4 regions of the Priestia sp. JV24 genome follow, and region 1 is predicted to be linked to each of the others. Evidence: riboswitches for the same ligand, from Rfam matches in the RefSeq annotation. Region 1 holds a riboswitch; each other region holds the start of a gene.

Region 1 (3,835 bases):
TTTCGTTTCTTCTGTTAAAAATGACTTAATTTTATTTTTAATAGCAGGCAGCTCAAGGCTGATAAATACAAGTGCTACTAAATAAATAAGAAACTCTAATAGAAACCCAGGAACAGTAGCAGCAAAGCTAATGATGATTTCCACGGTACTTTTTAATAGAGAATCTAATGAATTTACGGTTTTTTCAAGCGTGCGCTCGATAGAAGAAATCACTTCTGTAGGAAGAGCATTTGAATAGTATTTCCACTTAATAATAGTTGGAAAAATCGCGGTTTCATAGATTTCTTTTACAAAGGAAGGCGCTATTTTTGAAAGAGCAACCACTTGCGTAACGATTGTCCGAACAATAAAAAATCCAATAAGTATGAGCGAAACAACATATAAAATGAAGGTCATAAGCACTGCATAGACTCTCTTCATTTTAAAAGATTGATGCAATTTTTGAACAATACCCTCAAGCGCTAATGCTGTTAATAAAGCAAACACAATTGGTAAACTGTAAGGGATTAACAAACATACGATTACTATCGAGGCGATGACCCATATTCGCTTTTTCCACATACTCTACTATCCCCCTACTAGCTAAGCTATCTCTATATTTATTGATAAAGAAAGGAACCAGTGACTGCTTTTATGTAAGAATAAAATTTGGATATATTTATACCTGATGTTACATATTATAGGGTCAATTCCCATAATAATAAAGGAATTATTATGAAAAAAGCTACTTATTCTAATTTTTCGAATAGAATAAGTAGCTTTTTAATTTATAAATTAGCCGGCTCTCATGATCTCTGTACCTTTTTTAGGGTCAAATTTGCCTTCAGATTTAGACATCACAATTGCTGCTAGTGTGTTTCCTACTAAGTTAACAACCGTACGTGCCATATCCATGATTCTGTCTACTCCAGCAATGAAGGCTAATCCTTCTGCCGGAACACCGATTGTTCCAAGAGTAGCCAGTAATACAACAAATGATGTTCCTGGCACGGCAGCCATTCCTTTAGATGTAACCATCAATACCAGAATGAGCGTCAGCTGTTGAACGATCGTTAAATCAATACCGTACACCTGCGCTAAGAATAACGCTGCAATCGCTTGATAAAGAACGGAACCATCTAGGTTAAATGTATAACCAATTGGTACAACGAACGATACGATAGCTTTTGGACAGCCCATCTTTTCAAGTTTTTCCATAATACGCGGAAGAACTGTCTCAGAACTAGATGTACTGTATGCTAACAACAGTTCATCTTTCATATAGCGGAATAAGTGGAAAATGTTAATTCCTGCCCATTTCGCAATTCCTCCTAATACAACAAGTAGGAAGAAAATTAAAGCTAAGTAAACTAAGATAACAAGCTTTCCTAATGAAAGAAGTGAATCTAAGCCGAATTTTGAAACTGTTACACCAATTAAAGCAAATACACCAATTGGCGCCACTTTCATTACAAGGTTTACCACGTGAAACATTGCGTGAGAAACACCGTCGAAGAATTGTACAACTGGCTTTCCTCTTTCTCCAATTGCCGCTACTCCAAGTGCAAATAACACTGTAAAGAAGATAATTGCTAGCATGTCTCCTTCAACAATTGACTGGAAAAAGTTTGTCGGAACAATGTGTAAGAAAGTTTCAGCCACTGACTTTCCTTCTTGCTGTTCGGATGTTTCAACGTATTGTGAAATATCACTCTTCTGTGCTGAATGAATGTCTACACCTTGCCCAGGATGGAAAATATTAGCAATCAATACACCGATTACAATTGCAAAAGTCGTAATAATTTCAAAATAGAGAATGGTTTTAACGCCGAGCTTTCCGACCTGTTTACCGCTCCCTGCTCCTGCAACTCCAACGACTAAGCTTGAGATAACAATTGGAATAACAATCATCTTAATTAATCTTAAAAATAGGTCTCCTAGCGGCTGTAGGTATGTTACTACACGCGGATCATTAAACCAAATTACCCCTACAAGAACACCGAGGATTAATCCGGTAAAAATCTGCGTAGCCAAACCAAAACGAATTTTTTTCATAGATGTACCTCCCCAAAGATGTATGACATTTGTATATATTTTTCTGAAAAAACAAAAAAAGACTATTCTTAAGAAAGAACAGCCTTTTACTTACGCTATTTTGGGCTCTTTCTCTCAATGAAGCAAACGGGGTTAACTGTCGGATTCGGAATTGAGAGTTTCCTACCTTTTGTAAGGATTCACCCCAAGGCAGCTTTACTGCCGATAATGATTCCCCCGCTCTATACGATTAAGCTTATTATTCAGTTTTTATAAAATTAAAACGATCTATACGTTGTCATACGTTTTTTACAGTCAATAAAACTAAACAGAAGTCTTACTTTTACTTAACTTTATACTGCACAAATATTAATTTACTATTTTTCGACACGTTTTGTCAATACCTATGTTTATAAAACGCTTTCAAAAGGCGATAATATATATTTATGCAAAAAAGCTATTGCAATGTTGCAATAGCTTTTTCTTGCTCTTTGAGTCTCTATTAGAAGTTTAAGGGAATAAAGAACACGCGTATTTTTTTATAAAAATACAAAATATAGAATAGCTGCTAAAACAATTCGATATAGTGCAAATGGTACTAATTTGATACGATTAATTAATTTCAAGAAAAAGCGAATAGATACCAGCGCAAAAATAAAGGCGCTGATAAAACCAGCAATAAAAAACGGTAGTGCATCTGATGTGAAATACTGCCAGTTTTTAACCAATGAAAGTCCACTTGCTCCTGCCATGATTGGCACTGCCATAATAAATGTAAAATCTGCCGCTGCCTTATGGCTCATTCCAAGAAGAACCCCTCCTGAAATCGTTGAGCCTGAACGAGAAAAACCTGGCCAAAGAGCAATACATTGAAACAGTCCTATACCCAGTGCTTGTCCATAAGACATTTGGTCCACCGTCTCTACACGCGGACGTTTAGGTCCAAACAAATCTGCTAGAATCATTAATACAGCTCCGACTACTAAGCCAATTAGTACCGTATTTAAAGAAAACAAATGTTCATCAATGTAATCATCAAACAAAAGTCCTAACACTCCTGCAGGTAACAGTCCAACAATTACCTGCATTAAATTCAAGCGATTTGTCGGTCCAATTGGAGCAGCTGGCTTTTTTCCCAATCCTAATAAATTAATGAAACGATCTTTAAAAATAACTACTACTGCTAAGATCGAACCTAGCTGAATAACAATTTTAAATGTATTAGCTACTGGAGATGAAAATAATTCTTTGGAATTTAACCACAGGTCATCCACAATAATCATATGCCCAGTTGACGAAACAGGAGCAAACTCTGTTAAACCTTCTACAATCCCTAAAATGATTGCTACAATAATTTCCCACATAAAGCTATGTACCTTGCCTTTCTTTCAAATTAATAAGCTTATCGCTTCGTTTTACATGCTCAACTATTTTCCTATTTTGACACTTGCTTTTTTATCATAATTGTTAAAACTATGAAATACAATGTGTATTTGCAAAAAGATAAGAATCTTTAATAATTCGTAATAAAAACCTTACATGCTATAATCAAAAAACACGATATCAGCTTTTATTTATTTTAGAAAGCAGTCACTATGTTCGGTATAAATTCCGGTCCCTTAGCTAAAAATGAATCATCTAGACTATTTTTCTTTAGTATAAAAAATGACTAAATCATTATGTTTTTTCCATCCCCTTTACTGTCATCTATCATTTTAATCAACTAGTGCTTGCTTATACGACATATCCCCTAAGTAATTTGAAACTTTTTTCTCTCTTTTCTCGTATATAGTAGTATCTTTTTTAGGAGGCTTTTTACTAT
Region 2 (3,835 bases), on a different contig from region 1:
TCGGACTTTTTTGTTTTTCAAAATGAATAACATTGCGCATATTAAATATCGAACTAAGCTGTTTATAAAACAAGTATAACTGCCTGTCGTAAAATTTACGGGAGGATTTTTGTTGTTTTGTTATATACAGGAAAGAATTTGGTTATATGAATTAAAAAGGATAAGCTTTTTGTCTCATTGAATCTATATGTAAAAGTAGTGTATAACAGATAGAGAGATTGTTTATGTGTTCACTCTGCACTTCAGTATAACTTCAGAGAATTTTCAGCCAGTCGTAGTGTCATTAGAAAATACTGTTGGAGAGGAATGGAATAAAAATGCAAGAAGGAAATTTTTTCAAAGGTTTAGTAATAGGCATATTAATAAGCATTCCAATTTGGACTATTCTCATTGTTATAGGTATCCTGCTTTTTAAGTAGCTCCAAATCTAATAATAAAATAGACAATACTTTCCTCATAGTGTATACTTTAAATGAAAATGATAATTATTATCATTAAATCAACAAATCAACACTCTGCATATAGCTGTCACTCCTTGAGAGCTACCCTTATTCAGTATTCTGTCTATAAAGCAGAATAACCCGTTACCATTAGGCAGCGGGTCTTTTTTTAGTGATTTTTCACCTGGTAGGCTAGTATACGTAGCACTTTTTTCGCTCGTGCATATGTTAACAATAAGGAGGGACAAGTAATATGAAAAAAATCTATCTTGATGCAGGACATGGTGGGGCAGATGTAGGAGCAGTTGGAGCGAACGGACTGTATGAAAAAAACTTAGTTTTAAAAATTCAACAATATTTAATAAGCTATTTAAATAGCATGTACAGTGATTTTACGATTAAAACCACTCGTACCACAGATGTTTTTTTATCGTTATCTCAGCGAGCTTCTCAAGCTAATTCGTGGGGCGCAGATGCGTTTATGTCTATTCACGTAAATGCCGGTGGAGGAACAGGATACGAAGATTATGTTTATAGAAGCGCTAGCAATGCCAGTAAAACGTTTCAATCGATTGTGCACGGTCAAGTACAGCCAACGCTGCTGTCGTATAATCATCCGAATCGCGGACGAAAATCAGCCAATTATGCGGTGCTTCGCTTAACAAATATGCCTGCAGTACTCACTGAAATAGCTTTTATTGATAGGAGCGCCGATGCAGCACTTCTTCAAAATGAAGCTTTTTTAAAAAGTATGGGTGAATCGTATGCTAAAGGAATTGCCGTATATTTAAATTTACCTCGGCGTGCAGTTCCAAATCCATCACCATCTCCAACACCGACACCGACACCAAATCCATCACCTTCTGAACCAGGTACAAAAACGTATACGATCAAGCAAGGAGATACGCTGTACAGTATTGCACAGAAGTACGGAATAACAGTACAAGCGCTGCAAGAAGCAAATAAAGGGCTTTCTGATCCTTTAACCCTACAGGTTGGAAAAACAATTGTTATTCCTTCAGGAACTTCACCAAACCCATCTCCAACACCGTCACCAACTCCACCTTCGGAACAGTATCCACTTCCAAATGGAATTTTAAAACAAGGTGATTCTGGAGAAGCCGTGAAACAGCTTCAAAAAGCATTAAACGCAGTTAATTTTAAAGTAGGGTCAGTAGACGGAATATATGGAGTTCAAACGAAAGATGCAGTCAGACGTTTTCAGCTTGTGTATCTTCCTTATGATGTGGATGGCATTTATGGTCCTCAAACGAAAAACAAGCTAGCAGCCGTTTTAAAAGCAAAAAGTTAAAGCAAAAAAGTCTTCTGTACGCGGGCAGAAGACCTTTTGTTTTTCTGTTAAAAGTGCCTTAAGCACTATTTTATGGTTTGCGTAAAATAATGCTTTACAAACCATTTGTACGGGAGTATATTATCTAAGAACAAAGGATAGTTATGAAAGAAACATGTTATCGATCATACCCTTTAACCGAAAATTATATTGACCTGTTATCGCTTAATTCGTCAGAAGTGGGGGACCCAAATTTGTGCATTGTCACTTGGGGTGAATCCTTTTTTTAAAAGGTAGGGCTACTCTCATAGCCCGAATCCGACAGCTAACCCCATAAGCGTTTTGGAGAGGAGGTTTAAGCTGTGTAAAAACGCTGAGAACCCTTAGTGTTTTTTTTGTGCGCTTTTTTAACATAAAAAGGTACTTTTTAGGGATAATATCACTTATTTATGAACTTGTAACGGAGCTTAGCAATGAACAGTAAATAGTAGCTAAGCAATCATCGGAGGGAAATTACGTGAACTATTCAGTTCTCAAAAGATTATTGATTGGAAAGCCGCTTAAAACAAAAGAGTTAGGCGACCAAAAACTTAGTAAGCTTAAAGCACTGGCTATTTTATCATCAGATGCCTTATCTTCAGTGGCTTATGGAACAGAACAAATTTTGATTGTACTTGCAACAGTCGGCGTCCTTGCCTATTGGTATTCGATTCCAATTGCGCTTGGGGTATTGGTTCTGCTGACGGCTTTAATTCTTTCATATCGCCAAATTATTTATGCGTATCCGCAAGGCGGAGGAGCTTATATTGTTTCGAAAACCAATTTAGGGGAAAATCCCGGGCTTATCGCTGGGGGATCATTGTTGGTGGATTATATTTTAACAGTTGCTGTGAGTGTTTCAGCAGGAACCGATGCTTTAACTTCGGCTTTTCCCGCGCTGCATCATTACAATGTAGTAATTGCGTGTTTGCTGGTGATTTTTATTACCGTCTTAAATTTACGTGGTGTAACAGAATCCGCTTCCGTATTAGCTTATCCGGTTTATTTATTTGTTATTGCTCTTATTTTGTTAATAGCGGTAGGCTTATTTAAAATAGCGACGGGTCAAGTTTCACCTGAGCTGCATCCATCTCTAGGTACAGTAGTGCCAGGTATTAGTTTGTTTTTATTATTAAAAGCTTTTTCATCAGGCTGTTCCGCATTGACAGGTGTAGAAGCTATTTCAAATGCAGTGCCTAACTTTAAAGAGCCAGGTGCAAAAAATGCTGTTCATACATTAATGCTGATGGGCGGTATTTTAGCCGTTTTATTTTCTGGCATCACGTTTTTAGCTTATTGGCTTGGCATTTCTCCAAAAGCAGATGAAACGGTTGTATCACAAATTGCATCGAGTGTGTTTGGACGAAATGGATTTTATTATTTTATTCAAGGCACAACAGCTCTAATTCTAGTGCTAGCGGCGAATACGGGCTTTTCAGCTTTCCCTTTGCTGGCTGTCAACTTATCGTCTGATAAATACATGCCAAGAATGTTTCAAATTCGTGGCGATCGATTAGGCTATTCAAATGGAATTGTGACCCTTGGAATTGCTTCTACTGTCTTAATTGTAGCTTTTAAAGGAGCGACTGAACAATTAATTCCTCTTTATGCAGTCGGGGTGTTTATTCCATTTACGCTTTCTCAAACAGGCATGATTGTCAAATGGCTTAGAGAAAAGCCGGCCGGCTGGCAAGGGAAGCTAACCATTAACTTAATTGGTGCCCTCATTACCTTAACGGTGCTAATTATTTTGTTTACAACGAAGTTTTCACAAGTATGGTCCGTGCTCATTTTCTTACCGGTTATTGTCTATATTTTCCATCGAATTCATACGCATTATGAAGCGGTAGGAGAGCAGCTTCGCATTAAGCAAGGAGAAAAGATTGGAAAGCTTGAAGGAAGTGTGGTCATTGTTCCTGTAGCAGGAATGACAAAGGTAGTAGAAAATTCATTAAATTATGCAAGAACGATTGGCGATACCGTTATTGCAGTGCATGTGGCCTTTGATCGAGAAAGCGAAAAGAGAATGGAAGAGAAGTGGGAGAAGTGGCAGCCTGATATTCGT
Region 3 (3,835 bases), on a different contig from region 1:
AATAGGGTAAAGAAGTTGAAGCTTCTTCAATTCCCCTACTAAATAGTCTCCTTTCAGCGCTGCTTCTTGAACAAGATCATGCTTTTCAATATAGGTTAAAACAGCTATCCCTACAGCGGATGACAGCGGATTAGCGCTTAGCGTATGTCCGCTCATAATTAATTTGGATCCGTTCATGATAGGTTCAATCGTTTTGCTGCTAGCCAACGTAACGGCTATTGGCGTATATCCTGCTCCCACTCCTTTTCCAAGCGTCATGATGTCTGGTTTAACTCCCCAGTGCTCATACGCAAACATTACGCCTGTACGCCCAACTCCAGTCATGACTTCATCCGCAATCCATAACACATCATATTTATCGCAAATTTCTCTTATCACTTCATAATAACCGGGAGGAGGTGTAAGCGCTGCTCCGGCTGCTCCTACAATGGGCTCTGTAATAAAAGCAGCAATATGTTCAGGGCCGGTTCGTTTGATAACTGTTTCCAATTCGTTTGCGCAAGCAAGATTACAGGATGGATAGGTTTGATGAAACGGACATCGATAGCAATAAGGAGGCGAAACCGAAGGATAATCTTCAAGCAAAGACGAGAAGCGTTTTCGTCTTCCAACGTGCCCTGACATAGACAGAGCTCCTATTGTAATACCGTGATAGCTCATCCAGCGTGACAAAACCTTTGTTTTGGTTGGCTTCCCTTGCTCTTGAAAATGCTGAATTGCCGTTTTCATAGCCGTTTCAGTCGCTTCTGTCCCGCTGTTAACAAAAAAGCTCCACTGGAAATGATTGCTGCTTAATTCACATAGTTTCTTAGCTAAGGCTTCTGTTGGATCACTTGTAAACTGCGACCGATATACAAACGCAACTTTCTGTGCCTGATCGGTCATCGCATCAATAATTTCTTTTACGCCGTGTCCGATACTTGCTGTAACTGCCCCCGACGAAGCATCTATGTACCTTTTTCCATCTTGGTCGTACAAATAAATTCCTTTTCCATATGAAATAACTGGGTAGTCGTCGTCGAGCAGCGGCTTTATTACATGAGTTTTATTCATTTCCGCACTCTCCTTTCAAACATACACTCTTATTAAACTGTATGCTGAAACGAAGAGTTTCTTGCCAATAAAAAAAGCCCTAGCATATAGCTAGAGCTTTTACGCTTATTAAGCTGATTGCGTTACAGATTTATCGATACGTTTTGCTTCTGACTCAGCCACAATAACGGCACACGCAGCGTCTCCCGTAATATTTACAGATGTACGAAGCATGTCAAGCAAGCGATCAATTCCAATAATCAATCCGATACCTGCTACAGGCAAGCCAACCGAACTCAATACCATTGCTAGCATAATGAGACCAACTCCCGGCACACCTGCTGTACCAATACTAGCAAGCACCGCTGTCAATACAACCGTCACAAGAGCACCCAGCGACAGGTCAACGCCGTATACTTGTGCAATAAAAATAGTCGCTACACCTTGCATAATTGCCGTTCCATCCATGTTAATGGTAGCACCTAATGGCTGGACAAAACTGCTGATGGACTCCGGGACACGAAGATTTTTTTGAGCCACATTCATTGAAATCGGAAGCGTTGCATTACTGCTTGATGTACTGAATCCAACTGTCATCGCAGGAGCAAAACCTTTAAAAAATTCAATAGGATTACGTCTGGCCATAAGAGCGACTGATCCCCCATATGTTACGATCGAATGGATAAACAGTGCGAGCACGACTACAATCATGTACAGCCCCATCGCTTTAATTGCCTCCCAGCCTTGACTTCCAACCGCGGTTGCAAGAAGCCCAAATGTTCCGTAAGGAGCAAACTTCATCACTAGATTTACAAGATACATCATCAATTCATTGCCTTGCTCAAGTAAATTGTAAAGCCCTTTTGTTTTACTTCCAAGCATCGTAATACCAAAACCGATAAAGATAGAGAAAACGATAAGTTGAAGCATATTCCCTTCAGCCATCGCTTGAATTGGGTTGACTGGAATCATATTTAAGAATGTCTCTCCAACCGGCGGTGCTTTTTCGGCTTCAAAAGAAGCGTTTTTTGTATCAAAAGATCCAAACGTACCCGGTTTAATTGCATATGCTAAAACTAAACCAATAATAATCGCAACGGTTGTTGTAACTAGGAAGTAGGAAACTGTTTTAGCCCCGATTCTTCCTAGTTTTTTAGGATCTCCTAAACCTGCTACACCTAACGTGATAGAGAAAAACACAATTGGTACAACAAGCATTTTAATTAAGCTTAAGAAAATTTGGCCAAGCGGTGTAAACAAGTACTTGTCCAGCGGAGCAAAAGCACTTGGAGCAAAAGCATTGATCAACACTCCTACAACAGCACCAGCAATTAGCGCGATAATAATCTTTGTCGATAGCTTCATAGATTTACCTCCCATAAATAAATTATATTAGAATGATTCTAACTACCATACTTATTTTACCATGCATTGAGAGCGATAACACTCTAAATATACAATATATTAAAAATTTTCAGATTAATAGTTTAGGAATATTTTTAGCTATACAAAAAACCATGAGAATATCATGGTTTCATAGACCTGTTATTCCCTCACTGAATGCTTACGGAGTTAGCTGTCGGATTCGGGTACGTGAGTTACCCTACTTGATTTATTCAAGATTCACCCCAAGTACACTACGCACAAATATGGGTCCCCCGTTCTCTTATAAAACAAAAGAGATTAAGCAAATAATTTTCTTTAATATTTTTGCATGATAATAATTCTTACTTTAATTAAAATTCATTTTATATGTTTCTGTCAAGTTTTTATTCAAAAATAATGCAGGATTTTATCATAAAAAGTTGAGAATTGTTATATTTTAAAATATCTACATCATATTTCAATAAACCACAAACAGTTATTTAACAAGACTTAAAATCTAATGGATAAAAAATTAATTCAAAAAATAGTTTGTAAAGTGAACTTTCTTCTCATTAAATTACATTCATAAATTTGCATAATTATTCTAACGTTCGCGTACTTTACTGCTTTCATAAATATTTTATTCATCAAAGAATAACTCTTTCCAACTGTTGATTTTATCCTTATTGTACTGCTTGATATACCCTCCCTAAAATTTCACTGAATTTATTGATGCAAAGAAATGGACATTGTCAATTCGCCTTATTCTATTTAATTCTGCTCACGATAGAAGGATGTATTCCGTCATACTTTTTAAAAAAGAGCGGGTAATTATCATATAAAACTATCGGAGTTGGAGCGGTACAAGTTCTTTACTTTTTACTTAGTCGCTTTCGTTATTTAACACATATAAAAAAAGAGGCCGTGACGGCCTCTTTTTTTATACAGTAACAGGTTCAGAACTTGCTTTGCGATTCTTTAATTTTTCAACAATGTCACGTGCTACCCACACACCGCACGCACTTGCCTGCGCGAGTCCTCGCGTAATACCAGCTCCGTCTCCTCCCACGTATAAACCGGAAATTTCAGTTTCAAACTTATCATTTAACTTCGGACGGGCGGAGTAAAATTTCGCTTCCACACCGTAAAACAGCGTATGTTCAGATGCTAACCCAGGCGTTACATGATCCAGTGCTTCTGTCATTTCAATTAAGCTTTTCATCGTATTGTAAGGAAGCACTAAGCCTAAGTCACCCGGTACAGCTTCTTTTAACGTTGGTTCTAAAAAGCCCTCTTTAATTCGAGTCGCTGTTGAACGACGGCCCTTTAAAATATCTCCATACTTTTGAACAACTAGGCCCCCGTTTGACAGCATATTAGCTAATCTTGATACTTCATGCGCATATTCGTTCGGCTGATCAAATGGATCCGAAAATTT
Region 4 (3,835 bases), on a different contig from region 1:
CTTAAACACGTGAAGAGGAAGAAGTCGTCTCTTTAATAGCACAATATCTTCCCGGCTTCGTAAAAATGCCCATACAGAAAAAACAATCACCACAAACGTTGTTAGTTTAATACCGCCTCCTGTTGACGCACTTCCTGCACCAATAAACATTAATAAGACCATTAAAAAGACCGTTGCGTCATGCAGGTGAGCTAAATCAATTGTATTAAATCCCGCGGTTCTTGTCGTTACCGCTTGAAAATAAGAAGCCCATACTTTGTCTCCTAACGATAAATTTCCGAGCGTATGCGAATTGCTGTACTCTAAGAAAAAAATAAAAAGCATGGCAGTCACATTAATCGCAAACGTGCTGATAATCATAATTTTTGAATGCAACGTTAGTTTTCTATACGATTTTTTCACCCACATATCAGCAAGAACGGTAAACCCTAACCCACCAATGATGAACAAAAAAGAAATCGTTATGTTAATAATAGGATCTCCAACATACTGCACTAAGTTATCAGAAAGTAGTCCAAACCCTGCGTTATTAAAAGCCGAAATTGAATGAAACAAGCTAAAGAACAGCCCCTTAGACCATCCGAACTCCGGAACCCAGCGTATCGCTAGAAAGATAAGTGCAACAAACTCAATTAAAAATGAAAAGATAAACAGCCTTTTAACTAGCAGGACAACTCCGCCGACGCTCGTTTGATTTAGTGCCTGCTGAACGAGCATACGCTCTTTAAATCCAATTTTTTTACCTAGCATCATAAAAATCAACACGGCAAATGACATAATGCCAAGACCGCCTATTTGAATTAACAGCATAATAATGATTTGACCGATGACGGTAAAACGGGTACCTGTATCTACGACGGCTAAGCCGGTTACTGTCATAGCGGAAGTAGACGTAAAAAGGGCATCTACCCACCGGATTGGCTCAGTAGTAGAAACAGGCATCATCAATAGAAGAGCACCCATAATAATTCCTCCGCCAAAAATGGAGACAAGCAGCTGCGGAGGAGTGAGTTTAATGATTTGTTTTTTCATAAGTTAAACTCCTTCTTCTTCAAAACGGTTCAAATCGCGGTTATGTCCGATGACAATCAGCATATCTCCTTGTTCAATTATTTCATGCGCGGTAGGCGAGATCACCATTTCCCCGTCTTTTCGCTGAAAGCCGATAATATTGCAGCCATACTTGGCACGAATGTTTAAATCAAACAGCGTTTTATTATGAAGTTTCTTAGAGGCGACAATTTCGACGATACTATAATCCTTTGACAATTCAATATAATCAATGATTTTTTCTGACACCACGTGATGAGCAATACGCTTAGCAATATCGCGCTCAGGGTGAATGACTTTATCCGCTCCTATTTTTTCGAGCACTTTTTGATGATACATATTCACTGCTTTTACCCATACTTGCTTAACGCCCATATCTTTTAAAAGCATCGTTGCCAGCACGCTTGCTTCGATATCATCTCCAAACGAAATAAGAGCATGATCAACATTGCGAATACCTAGCCCCTTTAAGCTAGCTTCATCAATCGCGTTTGCTTGCACAACATATGTAGCTGAGTTGCTAAATTTATTTACTACCTCCTGATTGCGGTCAATAGCGAGCACATCCACATCCAGATTAGCAAACTCTTCAACCAAACTGCCTCCAAAACGACCTAATCCCAATACAGCAAACTGTTTTTTCATAATGTATTTATTCCTTTCTTCAACTGCTGTGTGTTCTCTTAGCTTATACTTTTTCTAAAAAATTACATCTTTTTCTTAAAAAAAGCGCAAAAAAACACAGGAAGGCTCCTGTGTTTTTCCACACTCTTCCCCCTCAAAACGCTTGCGAAGTTAGCTGTCGGGTTCGGGTTTTAAGAGTAACCCTACCTTTTTAAGGATTCACCCCGGAGCACAATATGTGCGTACATAATGGGTCCTCCGCTCCGTAATGGATTAAGCGATTTTTATTCAAATATCTATGATCTATTTTTTAGAATAATCGATTCGATTCATGATACGTTTCACTTTACGAAAGCTATCTTACTCCTGTGGATTTTGTCTGTCAAGATATTTTTAGCGAAGACCTCACTTGCCCTGCAAGCTGCAAAAATCATATAAATCTAAACTGACAATCATTTTGTGAAATTGATCAAATAAATTAATAACAGCTAAAAGCTCTAACAGCTGCGTATCACTGTAAAATTTCTTTAATTGATTCATATCAGCATCCGTCAACTCCCTTGGACGCACCCGGTATACATCAATAAATCGAAACAGCAGTCGATCTTTTTCTTCCAGCTCTTTTTCTCTTAACACTTTTTGATTAATCGTCTCATCGCCTACATATGACATGCTCATACACGTCTCACAGCCGTTAACACCTGCTAGATAAAGCCTTATTTTTTCCTTAGTCTCTTTTTCTACTATATCGCTGTTCCAAAGCGTGTCGTAAAGCTCATCATACAATCTTTTTACATGCGGAATTAAATTCAATGCTTTTTCAAAATTTGTTCCCTCTTCGTTTGCTAACAAAACTCTTGCCATTTTTCACTCACTCCTTTTTAATTATTATAGTAAGAAAAATGGAAATTTCAGATTACAGATAAAACATCTTAGCTACTATTACTAATCAAATGAAACGTTAATGAGAAAGAAGGTTTTCAATTGAAAATTGATGAAATTGATTTATCGATTTTGCAGGCGCTGCAGCAAAACAGCCGCCTTTCCTTACGAGAGCTAGGAAAACAAATTAACTTGTCTCCTCCTTCGGTGGCAGAGCGAGTACGACAGCTAGAGAGCTTTGGCGTTATAAAAGGGTATACGATTGATATTGATTATGAAAAGCTGCATTTGCCCGTGTCGTGTTTTATTGAAGTAACGATGAAAAACGGAGAGCACGAGCGTTTTAAACGATTTATTTCTCAGTATCCCTACGCTTTATTCTGTGAACGCATCGCCGGGCAAGCCTGCTTTATTACAAAGCTTCAGCTTCCTCACCTGCACGTACTCGAACAATTTATTAACGAAATTACACCTTATGCCAAAACGATTTCACACATCGCCCTTTCTCACGTGGAGATGGCTCCTGCATTATTGAGTCATTTAAAAGATGAAAAGTGATTGAAACGTAACGAAAAAATCCGAACGATTGGATTGATCGTTCGGATTTTCTTTCCACTAAACTACTTTTGTCCCAGCCTCTTTTATTCGTCCAACAGCATAAAAAATAACCCTCCAAAGCTGGAGGGTATAAATTTTCCGAATAATGAAAGTTTTACAACTTCATTTTATCAGGTGACGACATTTCTGTCTACTTAAAAATGTAAAAGAGCTCTCTAGTACTAGAGAGCTCTTTTACTTGCTTGTTTTGGAGAAACAATCAATCTATATAAAAGGGAACTACCTAAGGCTGAAAGTCACGTGAAACCTTGGCAGTTCATCCTGGATATACCGGTTGATATGATTCAAAACAAGTTCTTTCATCATTTCTTCTTTGACTTCTGATTCCGTTTTTTTATCTTTTTGTTTTAAAATAAGAATATAATAGACTTTACCCATTTTAATGGGCTTACTACTCTCTCCGATGTGCTGTTTTTTTAAAACATCTATAAAAGAGGGAGATAGACTTGAAAGCTTTAGATTATCAGCATTCTCTATTTTGCTGCCTGTCTGGACATCAGCATATTTTTTTTGAACGTCCTGAAGAGATGTTCCTTTTTGCAGTTCAGCCGCAGCGGCAGCGGCATCATGTAAAGTAGAAAAAGCCAGCTGCGTAAAAGATACGCGCGTTAGATCGTTTTCAATACGTTTATAGTAAGCAGTTAGTTCATCAGACGTAATT

The links. Region 1 has a riboswitch for cyclic di-AMP ahead of OK414_RS02140 (cation:dicarboxylate symporter family transporter). Riboswitches for the same ligand answer to the same signal wherever they lie in the genome.
Region 2: it holds a riboswitch for cyclic di-AMP, as region 1 does, so the genes downstream of both, OK414_RS21430 (APC family permease) here and OK414_RS02140 (cation:dicarboxylate symporter family transporter) in region 1, are expected to answer to the same signal.
Region 3: it holds a riboswitch for cyclic di-AMP, as region 1 does, so the genes downstream of both, OK414_RS21145 (dicarboxylate/amino acid:cation symporter) here and OK414_RS02140 (cation:dicarboxylate symporter family transporter) in region 1, are expected to answer to the same signal.
Region 4: it holds a riboswitch for cyclic di-AMP, as region 1 does, so the genes downstream of both, OK414_RS20430 (potassium channel family protein) here and OK414_RS02140 (cation:dicarboxylate symporter family transporter) in region 1, are expected to answer to the same signal.

Annotation. Positions count from the first base shown of each region.
Region 1 covers NZ_JAPCIN010000008.1:32,062-35,896, reverse strand. The annotation lists gene ytvI (sporulation integral membrane protein YtvI) at 1-561, opposite strand, end outside; gene OK414_RS02140 (cation:dicarboxylate symporter family transporter) at 775-2,034, opposite strand; cyclic di-AMP (ydaO/yuaA leader) riboswitch at 2,141-2,280, opposite strand; gene OK414_RS02135 (undecaprenyl-diphosphate phosphatase) at 2,553-3,377, opposite strand; gene OK414_RS02130 (hypothetical protein) at 3,834-3,835, shown strand, end outside.
Region 2 covers NZ_JAPCIN010000023.1:27,042-30,876, reverse strand. The annotation lists gene OK414_RS21435 (N-acetylmuramoyl-L-alanine amidase) at 694-1,752, shown strand; cyclic di-AMP (ydaO/yuaA leader) riboswitch at 1,944-2,086, shown strand; gene OK414_RS21430 (APC family permease) at 2,249-3,835, shown strand, end outside.
Region 3 covers NZ_JAPCIN010000022.1:359,175-363,009, forward strand. The annotation lists gene OK414_RS21140 (aspartate aminotransferase family protein) at 1-1,053, opposite strand, end outside; gene OK414_RS21145 (dicarboxylate/amino acid:cation symporter) at 1,162-2,397, opposite strand; cyclic di-AMP (ydaO/yuaA leader) riboswitch at 2,578-2,732, opposite strand; gene OK414_RS21150 (NAD(P)/FAD-dependent oxidoreductase) at 3,338-3,835, opposite strand, start outside.
Region 4 covers NZ_JAPCIN010000022.1:227,560-231,394, forward strand. The annotation lists gene OK414_RS20425 (TrkH family potassium uptake protein) at 1-1,032, opposite strand, end outside; gene OK414_RS20430 (potassium channel family protein) at 1,036-1,695, opposite strand; cyclic di-AMP (ydaO/yuaA leader) riboswitch at 1,820-1,964, opposite strand; gene OK414_RS20435 (carboxymuconolactone decarboxylase family protein) at 2,080-2,538, opposite strand; gene OK414_RS20440 (Lrp/AsnC family transcriptional regulator) at 2,659-3,114, shown strand; gene OK414_RS20445 (peptidyl-prolyl cis-trans isomerase) at 3,394-3,835, opposite strand, start outside.